2 regions of the Vibrio sp. QJM3NY_15 genome follow, and region 1 is predicted to be linked to the other one. Evidence: riboswitches for the same ligand, from Rfam matches in the RefSeq annotation. Region 1 holds a riboswitch; the other holds the start of a gene.
What was found. Region 1 has a riboswitch for cyclic di-GMP ahead of AC3CKG_RS10740 (TfoX/Sxy family DNA transformation protein). Riboswitches for the same ligand answer to the same signal wherever they lie in the genome.
Positions count from the first base shown of each region.

Region 2: it holds a riboswitch for cyclic di-GMP, as region 1 does, so the genes downstream of both, gbpA (N-acetylglucosamine-binding protein GbpA) here and AC3CKG_RS10740 (TfoX/Sxy family DNA transformation protein) in region 1, are expected to answer to the same signal.

Region 1 covers NZ_CM173517.1:2,405,666-2,416,483, reverse strand. The annotation lists gene AC3CKG_RS10760 (alpha/beta fold hydrolase) at 268-1,065, shown strand; gene AC3CKG_RS10755 (putative signal transducing protein) at 1,181-1,498, opposite strand; gene AC3CKG_RS10750 (TVP38/TMEM64 family protein) at 1,562-2,242, opposite strand; gene AC3CKG_RS10745 (DUF3316 domain-containing protein) at 2,622-2,981, shown strand; gene AC3CKG_RS10740 (TfoX/Sxy family DNA transformation protein) at 3,086-3,676, opposite strand; cyclic di-GMP riboswitch class I at 3,804-3,889, opposite strand; gene purR (HTH-type transcriptional repressor PurR) at 4,060-5,064, opposite strand; gene torD (molecular chaperone TorD) at 5,382-6,029, opposite strand; gene torR (two-component system response regulator TorR) at 6,318-7,031, shown strand; gene elyC (envelope biogenesis factor ElyC) at 7,200-8,054, opposite strand; gene cmoM (tRNA uridine 5-oxyacetic acid(34) methyltransferase CmoM) at 8,170-8,955, shown strand; gene mukF (chromosome partition protein MukF) at 9,081-10,418, shown strand; gene mukE (chromosome partition protein MukE) at 10,399-10,818, shown strand, end outside.
Region 2 covers NZ_CM173518.1:156,711-167,528, reverse strand. The annotation lists gene AC3CKG_RS17230 (cytochrome c oxidase assembly protein) at 1-517, shown strand, start outside; gene AC3CKG_RS17225 (cytochrome c oxidase subunit 3) at 556-1,440, shown strand; gene AC3CKG_RS17220 (DUF2909 family protein) at 1,480-1,710, opposite strand; gene AC3CKG_RS17215 (SURF1 family protein) at 1,649-2,518, shown strand; gene AC3CKG_RS17210 (hypothetical protein) at 2,520-3,119, shown strand; gene AC3CKG_RS17205 (COX15/CtaA family protein) at 3,210-4,265, shown strand; gene cyoE (heme o synthase) at 4,255-5,247, shown strand; partial or broken gene gbpA (N-acetylglucosamine-binding protein GbpA) at 5,402-6,869, opposite strand; cyclic di-GMP riboswitch class I at 6,943-7,032, opposite strand; gene AC3CKG_RS17190 (hypothetical protein) at 7,355-7,708, shown strand; gene AC3CKG_RS17185 (DUF3313 domain-containing protein) at 7,808-8,479, shown strand; gene AC3CKG_RS17180 (DUF3820 family protein) at 8,492-8,707, shown strand; gene aroG (3-deoxy-7-phosphoheptulonate synthase AroG) at 9,021-10,073, shown strand; gene AC3CKG_RS17170 (phosphohexomutase domain-containing protein) at 10,184-10,818, opposite strand, start outside.

The DNA.
Region 1 (10,818 bases):
AAATTAAGTTGACAGCTAGTAATCGTTTGTAATGAAAGAAGGCGCTCTGAGACTAGAGTGCCTTTTTGTTTTCTGGTCAGATCACATCACGTTTACGCAGACAAAACTTGCAAACTCATTTTAGTTAGGTAGAAAAGGAGGGTAGGTATTCACATGACTAATAGTAGGTTTGACACTATTATCACTTAATCTGCTCAATAGCGTGATATCCTTAGCCATCGCCTCACCATGAGGCATAGCTCCATTATTATAATTAAAGCGATAGGTATGTCTGAGAGTTTATTATTTCATAAAACATTTACTCACCCTACGAGCGATGAATGGGTTGTGTTTGTGCATGGCGCGGGGGGCAGCTCCTCAATCTGGTTCAAACAGATCAAAGCGTATAAACAACATTTCAACTTGCTTCTCATTGATCTGAGAGGGCACGGTAAGTCAGACAATATACTTAAAGGCCTGATTACGAACCGCTATACGTTCAAATCGGTCACGCTCGATATCCTTAAAGTACTTGATCATCTAAAAATCCGTTCAGCGCATTTCGTTGGTATGTCTCTCGGGACGATTATTGTTCGCAACGTAGCGGAATTAGCTGCAGGGCGTGTGCGTTCAATGGTACTCGGTGGTGCCGTGACTAAGCTTAATACTCGCTCTCAAGTACTAATAAAGCTGGGTAATTTAAGCAAGCACATCATTCCATACATGTGGCTATACAGCCTTTTTGCTTATGTTGTTATGCCGCAGAAAAGCCAAAAAGAATCTCGTCATCTATTTATCCGTGAAGCCAAAAAACTGTGTCAAAAAGAATTTAAACGTTGGTTCATCCTAACCGCTGATGTGAATCCTCTTATGAAGTACTTCAAAGATAGAGAGTTGCCGATCCCGACTCTTTATTTGATGGGAGAACGTGACTACATGTTCATCAAGCCCGTAAAAGAGATGGTTGAAGCGCACGAGTCGAGTGAGTTAGTGGAAATAGCGAATTGCGGACATGTGTGTAATGTTGAAAACCCTGAAGAGTTCAACCAACGTTCTATCGCGTTTATTCAAAAACAAATCCAGTGATTATCTTGGTTCGCTATCAGAACTAATAAATCGAATTAAATAAAAACGGGAAGCTAATATTAGCTTCCCGTTTTTATTTTAAGGGAGGAGTATCGATGGTTTGTTACTTGGACGCTTACTCTGGAGAAGCAGCACCACATTGCCAACAAGAACCGAATTGCGCTTCATTGACTTCATGGCACTCACCGCAACGCCACTCTTCATAGATGATCGAATCTTGCTGTTTTTGGTAGTCATTGACTATCTTACGGGCTTTACTGGCTAATTCTGGCTCATATAACCATACGTAAGGGTCAGTTTCCTCAGTGAATGGGATTTCCCCTTTCAAACCGAACAAGCCCTCACCACGGACTTCACACGCAATATTCTCACTTTCTAACAATCCACAGATGATATGGGCTTCTGTAGGATTCGATGCACTGAAGATTTTCATTGAAATAGAACCTTATTCGGCTTTGGCTTTTAGTCAGCTATATACGTTATTCCGCTATACACGTTAGTCAGCCACAGGTGCTGAGCGAAACTTACTCATCAACCATTTAGCAATAATTGGGAATACCCCCAACAAGGCAAATGACAATAGTACTGAAGGAGATACGATACCCGAAAGTGAATCAATTTCTGCGAGTTGAGTACCAGCATTCAAGAAAACCGCAGTACCTGGCAACATCCCTATTTGGCTTGTGATGTAGTAACGAGTTACCGACATTGGGGTTAACCCCATTAACAGGTTGATAAGGAAAAATGGGAAGACAGGAATCAGACGTAGAGAGAATAAGTAAAATGCCCCGTCTTTTTCAACGCCCTTGTTAATGGTTGCTAACTTGTCACCAAACTTAGTTTGGATCCAGTCACGTAACAGGTAACGGCTACTTAAGAAGGCGAGGGTTGCACCAATAGCACTTGCAAAAGATACCAGCAGTAAACTGTTCCAGAAACCAAACAAGGCAGCGCCTAACAGCGTAACAACCGCAGCGCCTGGAATTGAGAAAGCCGTAATCATGACATAGGCGACGAAGTAAATCGCAGCAGCAGCAATAAAATTGCTCTCGATGTAGTCATTCAAAACAGCTTGTTGAGCTTTCGCATTCTCAAGTGTTAGGTATTGGCCGAAATTGACGCCTAACAGGATGATGGTTACGACCAATACGATACCCAATATCATTTTATTACTCATTGATACTTCCTCTAATTTTTCAATGCATACAATTAGTATAGATAGACAGGCAAAGCATAGATTAACTTTCAACAGATATAAAAAAACTGTCAGTTTGCTTTTGATTGCTGACCATTTTTATAAATACATCTGACTACTTCACCTTGAATGGGCCGATGACAGATAGGTTCGACGTTAAACACATGTTAGATCTGATGTGTTTTTCTTTCTAAGGTAGGAGGTTGTTTTGCTTGAACAAATTCTATTTAATAAATTTTAAGGCTATAAAAAGTGACAGGAATTTGAAATACATTTGGTCTTGGTACGTTCTATATACGTAACAATCGAGACGTAAAGGTTGTTCCGATAATGATTCAGGCATAAAACTAAGGAGTTAGCTATGAAATTTTTATCATTGATTACTGTTATTGCGACTGCAGGTCTTATCTCTTTTCAAGCAACAGGTGCTGGTGTTTACCACCGGGTTGCCGCTGAGTCAAAAATATTCAAAGGTGAAACAGTATCTACTGAAAACCAAGCCTATGAAGACGGAAAGAAAATATGGCAAGATTTGAATACTAAAGAATCTTTTGAGCTTAGTCGCATTCTTCCTCAAGCTTCTGAAAAGGTAGACGTGAGATCTTTTGAAATCAAGAATGGTTCTATTAAAGTCAAAGAGATTATGGATTCTTCAGGAACCATCAATTTTGTACCCATGGTAAAAGTTGATTACAAATATTATTACCGTCCATCTTTTTAGCCAGTCCAGTGCTAGCTCTCTAGCTTAAAGGAGAGCTACTTTTTTTGTATAAAAAAAGCCGCAAGAATGCGGCTTAGTTATGTAGATAGTTTGAACTGACAATATTAATTGACGCGACTGATAAGCTCTTCACGACGTTGCTGCGGTATAACAGACCAATGAGTACCATTGATCGCACCTTCTAGCGCCCAAAGCAGCTCAATGCTGACAGAGGAAGCATGTGATTCCTTGATGGCGTTAAATGCGTTTACAGAGCCAGATTCATATAAACATTCTACAGAATCGATCCCGGCCTTTTTTAACATACGCTCGGTAGCGAGTCGAAGGTTAGGGAGGTCCTTTAATCGAGTTGGCTTAGCAGAAGATTGCTCAGCTTTCTCTTCTTTAGCAAACCCCAAAGACGTCGTAGCAAGCTGCAAGATTTTTTCTTGGTCTTGCCACAAGCCTTCCGGCAATGCGAAATACTTTGTGACGACAGGGAAACCACGTTTTTTGTAGACGTATGGTCGAAACCCTTGTTGCTCGAATTGCTTTGTTGTGTCTTTGTCCGCTCTTATGTGCAACTGGTCGTTAACAACCAGAGCAAACATCGTGTCATCAGCAAAAAGCCCGAATCCACCAAACATTGAGCGTGACTTTATTTTTCCTAGGGGCTCAAATAATTTCATTGAGTCCTTTAGTATCGGTTTATCCATGTTATCTATCTCGGTGTATTTGAACTACGCCACCAAATAAGCAGGTCCGAGAGATTAGCAAAATGTTGCAATTAAATTGTCAATAAGCCGTAAATTACTAAATTGTTAGTAATTACCGCATTTTGCCATCGGTAACCCCGCTACCATACCAACGAGTGGTTTAGGCCGGAAGCTTTGCGTCTCACTCTTTCGAGTGGTTTGCCCTGTGCGTGACTGACTGAATAGAATAAAGTTTTTGTTGAATGAGGCTCACACCTGATATTTCAAAATGTGATATTGCTTCAATTAATGATCTTGGTGTTATGCAACTGGGTTTATTTTATCTGCTTATAAAAAAAGCGCACTCAAAGGTGCGCTTAATGAAATTAAACTCGATTTATCAATTAATTTAACGTTTTAACCGTGCTTCGCTCAACAATTTCTGGGTGCATTTCGAAGACACGTTTTTCATGATCTTTATCTTTAATGCGTTCCAACAAAATTTCGAATGCATTTTTACCAACACGACGCTTAGGTTGGTGAACCGTCGTCAATGGTGGAGAGAAGTATTCCGCAAGTTCAATGTTGTCGTAACCGATAACCGAAATATCTTCAGGAATACGAATACCTTGCTGCTGCAGGCGACTCATTAGGCCAAGTGCCATTGTGTCGTTAAAACAGAACACTGCGGTAGGGCGATCTTCCATCTGAGCAATTTTATCAGCCGCAAGTACAGCGGTATCACACTCAAAGTTACCTTCAATGATGAGCTTTTCGTCGGTTGCCACCTTCGCTTCATTGAGTGCGCGTTTGTAACCCGCGATGCGTTCTACACATGCTGCTTTGTCTAAGTGGCCACTTAAACAAGCAATCTTTGTGTGACCACGTTCTAGCAAGTACTTGGTTGCTAGATAGCCGCCTTCTTCAGAGTTGTCGATGATCTTATCAGCCTGAGAGGTTTCTGGGCCCCAATCCATGACAACTTTTGGGATATCAGCATGGCGATCTAACATGCCACGAAGTTCTTCTGTTAAGTCAGAACACATAACCAAGATGCCATCTACACGTTTTTCTGCAAGCATTCGAATGTAGTCACGTTGCTTCTCATAGATACCACCCGTGTTACACAGAATCAAAGTGTAACCTTGACGGTAGCAGTAGCTTTCAACACCATCGATTACTTCAGAGAAGAAGAGGTTTGTTGATTGAGTCACTAGCATGCCGATAGTGCGTGTTGAATTGCATTTCAAGCTACGCGCTACAGCACTTGGTGCGTAGTTTAACTCGTCTACGGCTTTATTTACTTTCTCTTGAGTCGCTTCTGCAACAAAACGTGTTTTGTTGATTACGTGAGAAACGGTGGTAGTTGATACGCCTGCTAAGCGAGCGACATCTTTTATAGTGGCCATGGTTTTATCCTATTAGAAGCTACTTTCCCAAAGTACGGAATAAAGTAGCCGTTAAGCTACCTAACTAAGAGCTTAAATTTGTAGGGCTCTTTGGGGTACTAAAGTGCTAAAAAACAAAAAACCGCTATTGAGCGGCTTGTCTTAACACCGAAATGCTCTGAACTTAAATAAGCATAGCATTTCGTGAATGTTTCATATTTTATCGTTTGCGGTCACAATTTTAGACTGACTAGAAATTACTCGCAATAAAATTCACCCAGAAATCTGGGTGAATTGTCACATTCTATTGAATTTGTTTACTTAATCATCAGCGAATCTTATTCACCCGCTAAATACTGAGTGTCCAGATTACAGAAGGCCACGAGAAGAGTTGCCACAGATGCATAGAAACCGAATGAATCGATCTCACAACATTTAACGTTGAACTTTGGTACCCAAGTAAGGACTTGATGTTCAATAAATTGCTGTTGAACAGTGAACGATTTTTCTAATTCTTCTTCAAGCTCAGTGTCATTTGAACGGATGATGAGATTGCCAAGGAAATCAAGTTCGATAGCAATGTGGTCTGCTGGCTCTTTCAGATCTTGGTTAACTACCAAGTTGTGCTTAGCCATGATCTCTTCCATGTCTTTAGCTGGCTTGTCGTTTAATAGACCCGTTTCGCCGATATACATTGAAGCGTAAGGTAGAGCACCATGTTTATCTGTCTTTAAAAATAGATCGCAAAAGTCAGCAGACAGCTCTAGTTGGGCATCTTCACGTGTTTGTAGACGGTTCAATGCGTCTACCAGTTTATCAATCGCAGGCTTGAGTGTTTCGTTTTCGCCTAAACCAGTCAGGAAAGAACGGATCTCAACAGAGTGGTAGTGGTCGAGTTCTTCTTGTGTGAGCTCTTTAGCGAACAAGCTTGATAGCCACCAATAGATTTCAGCTCTTTGTTCGTTGAATGCTTTCGTATCTTTCATTTCATAGATCCTGATTTAGTCTTGTGATGTTTATATACCCAAGCATCGCGAAGTCATTTGGGTATAAGCACACCAAGGCTCAATAACAAGGTTATTTGCTAAACGCAAAGTGACTCGTTAGTCGTAATGCCTATATTGAATTGCGATGGACGATAAATAGCAAGGTTTTAGATTGTCTTGTATCAAAAAATATTCATGTTTCTCGCTTTTATCTGCTGTACCACTAGAATTGTTACTAGTTATGAATAGAATGGTTACTGAAACTATTAAATAAGAAAAGTGGTGTAGATGAGCTATCACGTATTAGTCGTAGAAGATGATGTGGTAACCCGAAGTAAGCTGGTTGGATATTTCCAGAACGAAGGTTACACAGTGAGCGAAGCGGAAAGCGGCGCTCAGATGAGAAACGTGTTGGAAGAAAACAACGTTGATCTCATTATGCTAGACATCAACTTACCAGGCGAAGATGGATTGATGCTAACTCGCGAATTACGCAGTCAATCGGACATTGGGATTATTTTAGTTACTGGACGCACGGATAGCATCGACAAAATTGTAGGCCTAGAAATGGGCGCAGACGATTATGTTACTAAACCCTTCGAACTTCGCGAGTTATTAGTTCGAGTTAAAAACTTACTTTGGCGTATTGCTGCGGCTCGCAAAACCGCGGTTGGTACGGCAGTTGAAGCTGAAGACGAATCTGTGGTTCGTTTTGGTGAGTGGACGTTTGATATCCCTCGTCGTGCTTTAAGTAAAAACGGTGAGCCAGTTAAGCTGACTAAAGCAGAATATGAGCTGCTCGTTGCGCTTTCGTCTTACCCTAACCAAGTGTTAAGTCGTGAACGTATTTTGAACATGATCAGCCACCGAGTGGATGCTCCAAACGATCGAACCATCGACGTGTTAATCCGTCGCATGCGTGCGAAGATGGAGTTTGACCCTAAGAACCCACAAATCTTTGTGACGGTTCACGGTGAAGGTTACATGTTTGCTGGTGACTGATTCTCTTCGGGAGTTCTAGTCAGCAACAAAATTTGAACGTAAAAAAGCCGAGGTATCATTGATGCCTCGGCTTTTTATTACTTGGTTTTTACCGTTAACGAATTGAACAGCTGAAACTTACTAGGTTACTCAGTTTTACTCATTCGCAGAGTTACTGATTAGCTTAGTTTATTGAGGTTGCGCTGCAGAAGCTGCGCTGTTTTCATCGACTAAGCTAGAAGCAGCAGGAAGAACAATCGGTTCTTCAACTGGGTCGCTGCTTGTGTCTAGCCAATCACGTAGGCTCTGCCAAACCAATCCCATCGTTTCGTGCCAGTAACGCTCTGTTTGTTCAAGATAGAGTGCTTTTGGCATGTACTTATTCCAAGGTTCAACAATCCCTTCTTGTGCAAGGTAGTTGGTTGGAGCGGGTAATGGTTTCATACCAGCGGCATTGAATTCATTCAGTGCGCGAGTCATGTGGCTTGCTGAAGTCACGAGCACCATTCTTTTGTTTTTCACGAACGCAGCGGCTTGGCGAGCTTCTTCCCACGTATCTTTCGCGGTTTCAAGCAGAATGATGTCAGGTTTTGCGACACCGAGTGCTAGCGCGACCTTAGCCATCATTCTTGCATTACTTACTTCAGTGCCTGCCCCATAGCCAGACAAAATAAGTTTCGCACCAGGGTAGAGGCGTAGAATGCGGATCCCTTCACTTAAGCGCATTAAACCTGTGCGGCTAAGCTCAGATGTGGGTGGTATTTGATCATCGACGACGTGACCACTTCCGAGAACCATTACGTAGTCGACGGTTTCATCGACGGGTAAAAATGCAGTGTGTTGCCTTTCCATTGGCATTAAAAGTTGACTAGAAACTGGTTGGAAAGCGATTAGGAAAATACCACAGAGGGCTGAAAGGGTAATTAGGCAACCAGTCTTCCTTTTGGTAGTAAACATCACTAGGGCTAAACCCAGAAAAGCGAGAATTAACATTGCTGGCAGTGGCATCAATAGCGAAGACACTACTTTTTTCAGCTCAAACATATCCGAATAGTCCGAAAAAACATCACTTAGTAGTAAAAAGAGACATCGCCTCTTTATTCCTGAAATTCCTGTGACAGAATAGCAGGCACGATAGGACATAATAACTCAAGTAGCCGTGACTGAAGACCGTAATTTCGACGATATTGCCCACAAATTTGCAAAAAATATTTACGGCTCTGACAAAGGAGAGATCCGTCAGATCATCGTATGGGAAGATTTAGAACAAGCTTTGAGCAAATTTGACCATTCAGCTTCGCCTCTGCATGTTCTTGATGCCGGAGGCGGTCTTGCACAGATGTCGCAAAAAATTGCGGCGTTAGGGCATAACGTCTCTTTGTGTGATCTCTCTTCTGAGATGCTTAAGCTTGCACAAGAAAGTATCAACGAAGCGGGTTTGTTAGAACAGTATCGGTTTATTCATTCTCCGGTACAAAAAGTGGCAGAACACCTTGAAGGCCAAGTCGATTTTGTGATGTTTCATGCCGTAATGGAATGGCTCGCAGATCCTAAAGAGGCGCTTGATTTATTACTGGAACAAGTAAAACCCGGTGGCGTTGCCTCGATAATGTTTTACAACCACCACGGATTAGTCCTGAAAAATGTGATTTGTGGCAACATTCCTCATGTATTGAATGGGATGCCACATCGAAAACGGTTTAAGCTGCAACCACAAAAAGGCTTGAAGCCTGAAGAGGTTTATCAATGGATAGAAGACGCTGGTCTAGAAATCTGTGGTAAATCAGGCATTCGTTCCTTCAGTGACTACATAGGTAATATGGAGTACATGGGCGATTACCAATTTGAAGATGTATTGGAACTAGAAAAACAGCTATGTCGCCAAGAGCCATATCTGTCACTAGGCCGTTATATTCACGTTTGGGCTCAAAAACCTGCGCAATAGCAGCGGTGAATGTGGTAAAAGAAGCCACAACATGCGCTATGCAATCGTAAGAAGCCCGCGTCATAAAGAAATAGGCGTAATATCTAACATGTTCGATATTACGAAAAACAGTAACAGGAACCACAATGAGTGAAATGACTCAAACTGCCGAAGAGCAGCCAATTGATGAGTTGGTAGGCTGGGTCAAGCAGCATGACTTTTCATTAAACTTGCCGCCAGAGCGTTTAGCATTTTTGATTGCTATCGCAGTGCTAAGCAATGAAAGGTTCGATGAAGAGCTAGGTGAAGGTGAATTGCACGATGCATTTACCATTGTCACTCGTCTGTTTGAAGATACCGGCGAAGCGTCTGCATTCCGTGCAAACAACGCTATCAACGAGTTGGTTAAACAAAAACTGATCAGTCGTTTTACTAGTGAGATCACCGACGGTGCAAGTATTTACCGTCTTTCTCCACTTGCGATCGGAATTTCAGATTATTACTTACGTCACCGTCAATTCTCTAAGTTAAAACTGTCGATTCAACTCTCGATGGTTGCTGATGAGATGGCTAAAGCCATTGAAGCTGCGCAAAAAGGCGGAACACCTGGCCACTGGCAAAAGAACGTTTATGGCGTTTTGAAATATTCAGTGGGTGAGATCTTCGATCAGATCGATTTAAACCAGCGGGTGATGGACGAGCAGCAACAAACTGTCAAACAGCAAATCGCTGATCTGCTTAATAAAGATTGGCGAGAAGCGATCAATAACTGTGAGTCTTTGCTATCGGAAACCTCAGCCACGCTAAAAGAATTGCAAGATACCTTGCAAGCGGCCGGTGACGAACTGCAAACCCAGATCCTCGATATTCAAGAAATTGTGTACGGTGACGATGAACTCGAGTTTGTAGGCGAAACCTTGTTTGGTTTGCAAATGAAACTCGATCGAATCACAAGTTGGGGCCAACAGGCGATCGACTTATGGATCGGTTATGACCGTCACGTGCATAAGTTTATCCGTACCGCGATTGATATGGATAAAAACCGTGCCTTTAGCCAACGCTTACGTCAGTCGGTTACCGACTACTTTGATGCGCCTTGGCTACTGACTTATGCCGATGCTGAAAAGCTCACCGATCTTCGTGATGAAGCCTTGGTGCTTCGTGATGACGAAGTGATGGGGCAAGCACCAATCGACGTAGAGTACGAAGAATTCGAGCAAGTGAACGATCTGCTTTCAGACCGAATTGCAGAGATGTTAAAAGCTCACAAACAGCAAGGTGCGCCAATTGATCTTGGTCTTGTGCTACGCGATTACCTCGCAGCACACCCTCGCACACACCATTTTGATTTAGCCAGAATTGTTGTCGACCAAGCCGTGCGCTTAGGTTACTCAGCGTCTGACTATCAGGCTATTCAGCCAGATTGGCAGGCAATCAACGATTTCGGTGCAAAGGTACAAGCAAATGTCATTAACAAGTACTGATGATTACATGCCAGAGAAACTGGTAAAAGCGATAGCGAACCCGTTGTTCCCTGCGCTAGACAGCATGCTGCGTTCAGGTAAGCATGTTTCAACAGAAGATTTAGACAACCACGCGTTGCTTTCTGATTTCGAAGTGGAACTTCAGCATTTTTACCAACGCTACAACACGGAACTCGTGAAAGCGCCTGAAGGTTTCTTCTATCTGCGTCCGCGTTCAACGTCTTTGATTGGCCGAAGCGTTTTGTCTGAGCTCGATATGCTCGTTGGCAAGGTATTGTGTTTTTTGTACCTAAGCCCAGAGCGTTTAGCCCACGAAGGTATTTTTACTAATCATGAGCTATTTGATGAACTGATTTCGCTAGCTGATGAGAAAAAACTGATGAAACTGGCGACGAACCGA
Region 2 (10,818 bases), on a different replicon from region 1:
GTTTGGCTTTGGTTTCGCTCTGGTTCCTCTGTATGACGTGATGTGCGAAGCCTTAGGGATCAACGGGAAAACCAACACGGTTTCAGCGGTTCAGCCTCAAGGAATGCAACCAGATTATTCTCGTACGGTTCGAGTAGAGTTCATGTCGCATATTAAGCCAGATATGCCTTGGCAGTTTGTGCCTGAAACTCTAGTGTTAGAGGTTCACCCTGGGGAAGTGGTTCAAACGAATTACATTGCGAAAAACTTATCGGGTCTTTCGTTAGTTGGGCAAGCGGTGCCATCGGTGTCTCCCGGAAATGGGGCGACATATTTTAATAAAATGGAGTGCTTCTGCTTTAACCAGCAGCCGCTGGACGGACACAAGAGCGCAGAGATGGGGCTGATTTTCTACATTGAACCTGAGATCCCTGAATCGATTCATACGCTCACTCTCTCTTACACCTTGTTTAATATCACGGGTGATGTTGGCTTGAACAAGAGTCAGCCTCAAGCTGAGACACTCGCAAGTAATTAGGGATTTACAGAACCAGTATCAACATAAGGAGTTGAGCGATGAGTTCTAAAAAGGAAGTTTATTTCGTTCCACATCAAAGTCATTGGCCTCTGGTCGGGGCTATTGCTCTGTTTCTTGTCGCGGTTGGCGCGGGCTTAACGGTGCAACACATGGAGACCGACTCTGCTGGTGGTGTGTTTGGGAAAGCGGTGCTGTTCGTTGGCTTTGGTGTGCTGCTGTATATGCTTGCTGGTTGGTTTAGTAACGTCATCACGGAATCGTTGAGTGGGCTCTATTCTGAGCAGATATCTCGTTCCTTTAGACAGGGCATGAGTTGGTTTATTTTCTCTGAAATCATGTTCTTCGGCGCTTTCTTTGGCGCGCTTTTCTACGCTCGGATGATTTCTGTGCCATGGATTGGTGGGGCAGGAAACAACGAGATGACCCATGAGGTGTTGTGGCCGATGTTCCAATCTATTTGGCCGCTAACAACCACCCCTGATGGCGTGACGACTCAAGCCATGCCTTGGCAAGGTATCCCTCTCAAGAACACCATCATTCTGCTGCTTTCCTCTGTGACGCTGCACATGGCACATATCAGTCTTGAACAAAATAAACGCATGGCATTGATCGTATGGCTAGAAATCACGATTGTGCTGGCTGGGTTCTTCCTGTTCTTCCAAGTGGAAGAGTATGTTCATGCTTATCAAGAGATGGGGCTTACACTTCAATCCGGTATTTATGGCAACACCTTCTTCTTATTGACTGGATTCCATGGCTTGCATGTCTGTTTGGGAACGATCTTTTTGATTGTGCTTCTGGCTAGGGTTGCAAAAGACCACTTCTCACCGAAAGACCATTTTGCGTTCCAAGCGGGCAGTTGGTATTGGCACTTTGTTGATGTGGTTTGGTTGGGTCTATTCGTGTTTGTGTACGTGCTCTAGTGAGAACACGAACCTGATAATCACTGAGCGTAAGCCGAATTAATAAGGACGAGGGTTAGGAGTGATGACTCCAGAAGCCAAAGCAAGCAGAAGTAACAGCACCACTATGGCAGACAGCATTACACGACGACCCAAGAAGTGACTCAGTCTTTTTCCGTTGTGTTTACCTGAGGCGATTTGGATTAGACCTTTCATCAAGTTGAAAGCGATGAAAAACAGCAAAGCGACCAATACAACTTTAAATAACAACACAAAGGTAGATGACGCCATAGTGATAATTCCAAACCGATTAATTGATGATGCGCACAAGTTCCGCAGTAAAGGTTTTTGGGTAGCGGTTGTTTTAACTGTGGTTTCAGTCGGCATTTTAATCAAGTTAGGTTTGTGGCAGTTAGACCGAGGTAACGAGAAACTAAGCTATGAACAACAATTGCTAGAAAGAGCTCTGAAGTCACCTAAGGATTTGGAGTTAGTGATCAGCGACTGGCAACGTGGCAATACTCAAACTCAAGTCGACTTAACCCGCCAGATTTGGAACGGACAAAAGGTCAACATCACTCTGGCAGCACAAAGCGGTTTGGTCCTCTTGTTAGATAATCAGATCAATCAAGGTGTCGTTGGTTATGTGATTTACATGCTGGGCAATATTCAGTCGCAAGGCGTAGAGAAACGGATTTTGATCGATCTTGGGTTTGTTGCGGCGAGTAATGACAGAAGAGAGCTACCGAAGTTAGGCGACATTGTATTACCAACCACGATGTCTGGGCGTTTGTACACACGGTCGATTAACCCTCTGAGTCAAACATTGGGTCTAGAAGAAACGACACCGAAACGCATTCAGAATCTTAATATCGAAGAGCTATCTCAATACACAAAGAAAGAGGTGATGCCCTTTGTTTTTCAACCGCAGAGCTTAGAGTCATGGCCTTATGAGTTTCTATGGCGGCCAACGGCAATGAAATCTGAAAAGCATTTTGGTTACTCAGTTCAATGGTTTGTAATGGCTGGGGTATTGCTGTTTTTGATGGTGTTAATTGGTTATCGGTATATGAAAGGGACACCCAAGGTAGGGGACTAACATGGATAAACCTCAAGCTTTAAGCAAAACAGAAGAAGAGACGCGGTTATTGCAGAAGCGTCGCTCGAAAGGTCGTTTGATGTTGATAGGGCTGATTCTGATTTTTGCTTTGCCTGCCATTATTGCTAAAACCGTGCTGGAGCAGCATTGGTACACAGCAGGCGTTACCAATTCCGGAGAACTCGTTGAGCCAAGGGTGACCTTGGAAGATGTTGGTATCACGTTGCCTGTGGCTGAAGAAGGTTGGTTGGTCGGATATATCGCCCCGACTGAATGCGAAAGCCTATGTGAGCAACAATTACACTACCTTAATCAGAGTTACTTGGCTTTAGGTAAGAACAAAGAGCGAGTCACGGCGGTGGTGTTTGTGGCTGAGGGCGTTTCTTTGAAGGGAACCATTAACAAGCCTGATTTAGAGTTTCTTGCTGGTGGAGACCAACTGAGAGCTGAATTTGCTCCGGCATCGATTGTGATTATTGACCCACTGGGCCAGCTTGTTATGGAGTATAAGAGCGTTTCTGAACCGTCTCAATTAGTTAGCCAATCCAAAGGGATGATCCACGATCTAAGGAAGTTACTCAAATTATCACGTGTGGGTTAACCAGTGGTAATACCTAGTAAATAGACAAATGTTGGGATTAGTGAAGAAGCGATGATGCGTTGTCAGCGATTCGATATAGGGAGATAAGCGATGCAAAATAGAGCGCCCAAATTACTCATGGTAATCATGAGGCTGACTATTTTACTGACACTCACCGTTATTGTGCTCGGTGCTTATACTCGTTTGTCGGATGCTGGTCTTGGCTGCCCTGATTGGCCAGGATGTTATGGTAATCTGGCCGTGCCATCCAATGCCACAGCAATCAGTGAGGCTAATCTCCAATTCCCAGAACGAGCTCTTGAAACAGATAAAGCATGGATAGAGATGATACATCGTTACTTTGCTGGCTCGCTCGGGTTGCTTATCTTTGTAGTTGTCGCTTGGTGCATCAAAAAGAACATTACCTCCGTTGGACTTCCTCTACTTATCTCCGCCACTGTGATTTTTCAGGCCCTGTTAGGTATGTGGACGGTTACTCTAAAGCTGATGCCTGTTGTGGTGATGGCACACCTTATGGGCGGGTTTACGCTGCTGTCGCTGCTCTGTTTACTCTATTGTCGTCTGTCTAATGTCCAACATCACTTTGGTGAGTCTGTTTCCCATTCTCCTCTTAAAGCTTGGGCATTGTTTGGGTTAATCGTTGTGGTTGGGCAGATATTGCTAGGTGGATGGACATCGTCTAATTATGCCGCTCTGGTGTGTACCCAATTACCTATCTGCGAAGGGAACTGGACAAGCTATTTAGATTTCAAGAATGCCTTCGATTTTGCTCAACACGGCCATGATAACTATGAGTTTGGTGTGTTGGAATATCCTGCGCGATTAACTATACATGTCATGCACCGGTTCGGGGCTATCGCTGCCACACTTACGGTGTTGATGGTTGTTTATCAGCTTTGGAAGCTTGAAAAAGGACCGCAAAGACAGCTGGCTGTCACTTTGGCGATAGTGTTGTTTGCACAGGTCAGTTTGGGGATCAGCAATGTATGGTTTCACCTACCGATATCGGTAGCCGTTTTGCATAATTTGGTGGCTGCTCTGTTACTTGTCACCATGGTTGTTACAAACTTTGTGGTTTGGCAACGTCAACCGAGTGAGTACTTGATGAAGAACGATGTATTACAAGGAGGTAATCATGGTCACTAGAACATCAACACAACATGGAGTGGTGGTTCAAGGCGCAGCTTTAAGTCAAGATCTCGCTGCCAGTCAAGAGATAACAGCCAACGGAGAAAGTGCTCCAAAAAATGAGCTGGCCTCGAAAAACAAAGCGACTTGGAAGGTCTATTTAACGCTGACCAAACCCAAGGTAGTGGCTTTGATGTTGCTGACGGCACTGGTTGGTATGTGTTTAGCGGTGCCTAACGGATTACCTTTACAGCAAACTCTGTTTGGAATGATCGGAATAGGGTTGATGGCAGGCTCGGCAGCGGCATTTAACCATTTGATCGACAAAAAGATCGATGGGCAAATGACTCGCACAAATCGACGCCCTTTGCCGTCAGGAGAACTCAGCAGTGTGCGTGTGTTCAGCTTTGCTGCTGGCATTGGTTTGCTTGGCTTTGTCACATTAGTGGTGTGGGTTAATCAACTCACTGCTTGGTTAACCTTTGCGAGCTTATTAGGCTATGCGGTGATTTATACTATGTACTTGAAGCGGGCTACGCCGCAAAACATCGTGATTGCAGGGATCGCAGGTGCGATGCCGCCGTTATTGGGCTGGACGGCGGTCACCAATGAACTGCATTCAAACGCTTGGTTGTTGGTGATGATCATCTTTATCTGGACGCCTCCGCATTTTTGGGCGTTGGCGATTCATCGTCGTGACGAATATGCCAAGGTGAACATCCCGATGTTGCCTGTGACCCATGGTATTGCCTATACCAAAACATCGATTCTGCTCTATACCTTGCTGCTAAGCATCGTATGTATATTGCCGGTGTTGGTTGGTATGAGTAGCTGGATATATTTGAGCGCTTCTTTGGTGCTAAACGGCGGGTTTGTATATCACGCTTGGGTACTTAAATATCGTGATGAGCCTAATATGGCGATGAAGACTTTTAAATTCTCCATTTATCATCTCATGATCTTGTTTGTCGCTTTGCTGGCGGACCACTATCTACTTTGATAGCTGATATTTCTACTTTGATAGCTGATATTTCTACTTTGATAACTGGTGTTTCTACTTATACTGAATAAAAAAACGGATGCTCTAGGCATCCGTTTTTTGTTTTGCTGATTACTAGCACGTACCTACTAGAAAGTAAGTGACTGGCTAGTAATTAGTCCACTTTGTTCCAAGCATCTTGCCAGTGTGAACCAACACCTGGTTCGTATTGAGTTGCTGTTGGAGTCCATTGAACACAGTAACCAGAGTATGGGAACTCTTTACACTGATAAACGCCACCATCGCTGCTCAGTACTTTCGTACCTGCTGTGTAAGACTCAATGCTCTCAGGAAATACGAAGTCGTAATCGCCAGCGGGTGGCGGTGTTTGCTCGTCCATTAGGTGGAAATCAAGCGTGTTTTGATCCACTAAGTTACCTTGGTCATCTTTAGTCACAACCACAAGCATGTGGTGGCCAGCCTCCGATTTAGACAGAGTGAGTTGAACATCTTCAACTTGTCCGTCTGCCAGTTCTGATTTTTGAGAAGCGAGTGCTTCGCGGTGATGGTTGTACACCGTCAGTTCTGCTTGAACATCGCCAGTTGCTTCTAAAGTTAGATCAAGCTGTGTTGGCTGGTTTTCATCAATAATGTACTCAGATTCTAGGCCTGTCACTGCTAGCTCATGCTCGGGCTCTGGAGTATCAATCTTGTAACCGATCTCGACGCTCTTAAAGCCTGAACCGGCTTTTAGGTAAACAGGGTTCGTGCCGTACACGGGTGCAAAATCGCCTTGGTCGTTCAGCTGACCTGCTTTGATTTGCGCTTGTTCTTTGTTGATCTTAGAGGCAAGCGCGTAAGACCAGTTATTTGCTTTGCCTTGCTCGTTGCTCTCAATGACGAGCTCTGTGCTGTATGAAGCCGTTCTCACCCGATTGATCGAAGACACGAGTGTAGACAGCATCACCAACGTTTAGATCTTGAGTTGGGTTGATTTGACCGCCTTGATCCCAATCAGGAATGATAGGGCCGTCGCCATCAAATTTCACATCGATAACGTTGTAGAAAGCCATCGCAGTATCACCTACGTCCCATACAGCAAGGATCACTTGATAACCTTCGCGCTCTGGAACATTACACAAGTGGCTTACTTGCATAGGTGGTTGTTGCCCATTGCCTTCAACAACACAGAATGGTGTTAAGTCAAAAGAGCTGCGCGCCAAAGGCTGGTTTGGGTTCCAGTCTGGTTGAGTAATGTAGTATTTCCAGTCGTTAGTCACGTGGTTGGCAGTGAACGTCCACTCAAAATATTGAGAGCCCGACTTGATAGGACGTTTAACCCAGCGATCTGCAGTCTGCTCGTCTAGCGCTGCCGCTAAAGATGATTGCGCACTGGCGATTTTTCCATCGGCAGGGCCGACTTCAGGGAAGCCTTCAGGGCCTTCTACACTTTGTGGCTCGTATTGGATACCACCACAGTTGGTGTTTTTCTCTTGTGTATCACTCGCTGGGAATTTACATAGCGCGACACGGCTTTCTGCTACGCCATTATCGTATGCCGAAACATAACCGTGACCGAAGCTTGCACCGCTTACGCTAAGTAGCGATAGCGCGATGAGTGATTTTTTTGGGAGTTGTTTCATTATTTGTCCTTACTGTATTTGGCCGACAAAAAAAGAGAACACTCGGGCATGCATTGACACTTAAATCCTATTAAGTGGCGGCCCCGCTATCATAGACAGAATATTTGTCGACAGACCGGTGGCTTTGCGTCCTATTCTTTCAAATAGTTTGCCAGAAGTGCGTTTAAGCAAGCGGAATGTAGCCAACCCGTTTTATAAATGCGAATCAATCGATTGAAATGTGGAATGCTAATCTCGAACTTTTAATTCTTAATACAAATTAACTTGCTATATGTTTAGTTCGTTAACGTATAAATTATTGATATAAATGAAGAAAGTATTTGCTCTAATCGTTTTTGTGAATGATTTTGGTGATTGTGTTTCGTTCTATACAACAATTGCGCGCATATCAAAACCAAACCTTTGGTTTCCACTAACCAAACCCTGACACGCCATGTATGAAAAGCCGGACAATTGATTGGTATAAGTTATATAAAGGAAGCAGTATGGAATTCACAGAACAAGATAGAGACGCGCTGTATCAAACTTGGATGTCACAAAAATCGAGAATGCGAATTACGCAGATGGAGTTTTCAAAAAAGCTAGGAATGAACCAGCTTGATTTCTCTAGAGTGTTGAGAGGCGAGACACCATTAACGATGTCTTTTATTAGCCACTTTTGTCGTTTACTTCATTTAGAACCTAGGAATGTGTTCCCTTCACTCAAAGAAGGCAACCAATCTGGGCCTAAAGTGGTGTATTTGAAAAGCCGAATGAGTGTGGATGGCGAGATCCAAAATGCTTACATTGAAGGTAATCAAGTGATTGTCGAGTATGCACACACTGTGCAACATGACTAATTTTAGAGATAGCTCTGAGTTTTAACCCCTTTTTCTACAATCTTTTCACATAGGGTATGGCATACTTGTTTGGATTCATAAATTTAACCGAAGTGCGCTATGACACCTTTAAAACTTCTCTTGCTTGTTGCAACCAGCATCTTTTTGTTTGGTTGTGCAGGCGGCCCAATTAAAACCGCAACCAAATTCACCAGCTATGAAGATTTTAGCGTCGGACCTGATGGAGGCGTCGATCTTGTATGGGCGAGGATAGGGTTACGTGATTCACAGCGCCTGAAAGCCAAACTCGATGAGTACGACTCTGTGGTGATCGACCAAATTTTTGTACTGGCAAAAGAAGGATCGTTAGAGCAGGAAGACATTCAGGAGCTCACTGATCACATGGTTGCGCGTTTGGAAGAGAAAATATCGCCCCATAAAACGATTGTCGATGAGCCTACCGGGAATACGCTGCGCCTAAGCATTGCCTTGAGTAACGTTGAAACCCCCAACCCCATCTTAGCTGTGACCAGTAGTGTACTGCCGTTTGGTCTTGCGATGTCTACCATATCTAAGGTCACGACCGGAGAGCACACCAATGTGGGAAGCGCCAGCGTTGAGCTCTTGGTAAGTGATGCTCAAGAGGGTACACCATTGTTTGCAGCCATTGACCGTGAAGCAGGCAATAAAGATTTCTCGACAATGATTGATTCACTAGATGATGCCAAAGATGCAATCAACTATTGGGTTGAGCGTTTAGGTGATACTCTACAAAGAATAGAAAAAGCCTAGAAAGAGCCTGTAATGCTAGAGAAACAGAACCTGATTAAACTTGCTAGAATGCAAATGCCATTTGGTAAATACGCTGGTCGTATATTGATCGATCTGCCGGAGGAATACTTACTGTGGTTCGATAAAAAAGGTTTTCCCTCTGGTGAGTTAGGTGACTTACTCAAGCTGTGTTTGGCATTAAAAATTGAAGGGCTTGATAGCGTTGTCAAGCCATTGAAAAGAATGTAATTAGTTAAAAGCTCACGTTAATCACGTGAGCTTTTTTATTTTCAAGTTCTGCATAATTTTACATGTACGGTGACGCTTGAAGTATAACCGTTCTTAACCTGTCATAAATTACGCAATCGATAGCGTGTAAATAATGGTATACAGGGTGTTTTAAATATAAAACACAAAAAAAATTGCGTTTATTTTCAATTAGTGATTGAAACTAGAGTTTTTACTAGTTAAGTTACAGGGAACAAGAAGATTAGTGCTGATAGAAAGTTACGTGAGACAACGTACATTCAGCTCAAGGATAGAAAAAAGGAAGAAGTAAGCAATGTTCCAGACTGATGATGTAAGAATTAACAAAGTAAAAGAGTTATTACCACCTGTTGCTGTTTTAGAAAAGTTTCCAGCGACAGAAGTTGCTTCTTCTACAACCTTTGAAAGCCGCAAAGCGATCCACAATATTCTAGAAGAAAGCGACGACCGCTTGCTTGTTATTGTTGGCCCATGTTCTATTCATGACACAGAAGCTGCGCTTGAGTATGGTAAACGTTTGAAAGTGCTACGCGACGAACTAGGCGATAACCTAGAAATCGTAATGCGTGTTTACTTTGAAAAGCCACGTACAACTGTTGGTTGGAAAGGCCTAATCAATGACCCGTACATGAACGATACGTTCAAGCTAAATGATGGTCTTCGTCTTGGACGTAAGCTATTGCTTGACCTAACTGATATGGGAATGCCTACGGCAAGTGAATTCCTAGATATGATCACACCTCAATACGTAGCAGATCTAATCAGCTGGGGTGCAATCGGCGCGCGTACTACTGAATCTCAAGTTCACCGTGAATTGGCTTCTGGCTTATCTTGCCCAGTTGGCTTTAAGAATGGTACTGATGGCAACATCAAGATCGCAACAGACGCTATTCGTTCGGCAAGTGCTTCGCACCACTTCTTATCTGTAACTAAGTACGGACACTCAGCAATTATTGAAACAGTGGGTAACCCTGACTGTCATATCATTTTACGTGGCGGTAAAGAGCCAAACTACAGCGCTGAGCATGTAGGTAAAATCAAAGAAGAACTAGCAGCGTCAGGCCTTCCACAAAAGGTAATGATTGATTTCAGCCACGCAAACAGCTCTAAGCAGTTTAAGCGTCAAATGAACGTATCTGATGACGTTAGTGCTCAAATCTCAGGCGGTGATAAAGCTATCTTTGGTGTGATGATTGAATCTCACCTTGTTGAAGGTCGCCAAGATCTTGTTGATGGTAAAGCTGCAACTTACGGCCAATCTGTTACTGATGCATGTATTGGTTGGGAAGATACTGAAACAGTACTTCGCCAGTTGGCAGACGCTGTTGAAGCTCGCCGCAACAAATAGACTAATTACAGTCAGCGACTAAGCGACTGAAAATTCAAAGCCCTTATTAGCCGTTGCTAGTAAGGGCTTTTTTGTGGCTCTTAGTCGTAAACGGAAAGTACCTTGTACTCTTAAATGAGAAAAGACAGTAACTCGTCGACTTTGAGTGACAGCAAAGCTCTATCTTGCTTGGTTTCCACGTTGAGACGTATCAGTGGCTCTGTATTGGACTTTCTTAAGTTGAAGCGCCATGTGCCCATATTCATGCTGAGCCCGTCTGTGTGATCGATCTCAACGGCGTTATCTTGATAGTGCGACAACACATATGCCATGACTTGTTCTGGGTCGGAAACTTTACGATTGATCTCTCCCGAAGAAGGGAATCTACCCATACTCGAACTGGTCAATTGATGAAGAGATTGTTGAGTCTCGCAGATTAGTTCAATCACTAAGAGCCAAGGAATCATTCCTGAATCGCAATACCCAAAATCACGAAAATAATGGTGCGCACTCATTTCACCACCGTACACCGCGTTTAACTCTCGCATCTTCTCTTTGATGAGCGCATGCCCAGCTTTGACCGCAATAGCCTTCCCACCAAGCTTGTTGGCGACTTCAATCGTGTTCCATGTCATACGCATATCGTGCAATACGGTTGCATCCGTTTCTTTTAGCAAGAAAGCTTCAGCGAGCAAACCAACAATATAGTAACCCTCAATGTAATTGCCTTTTTCGTCAAAGAAAAAACAACGGTCGAAATCGCCAT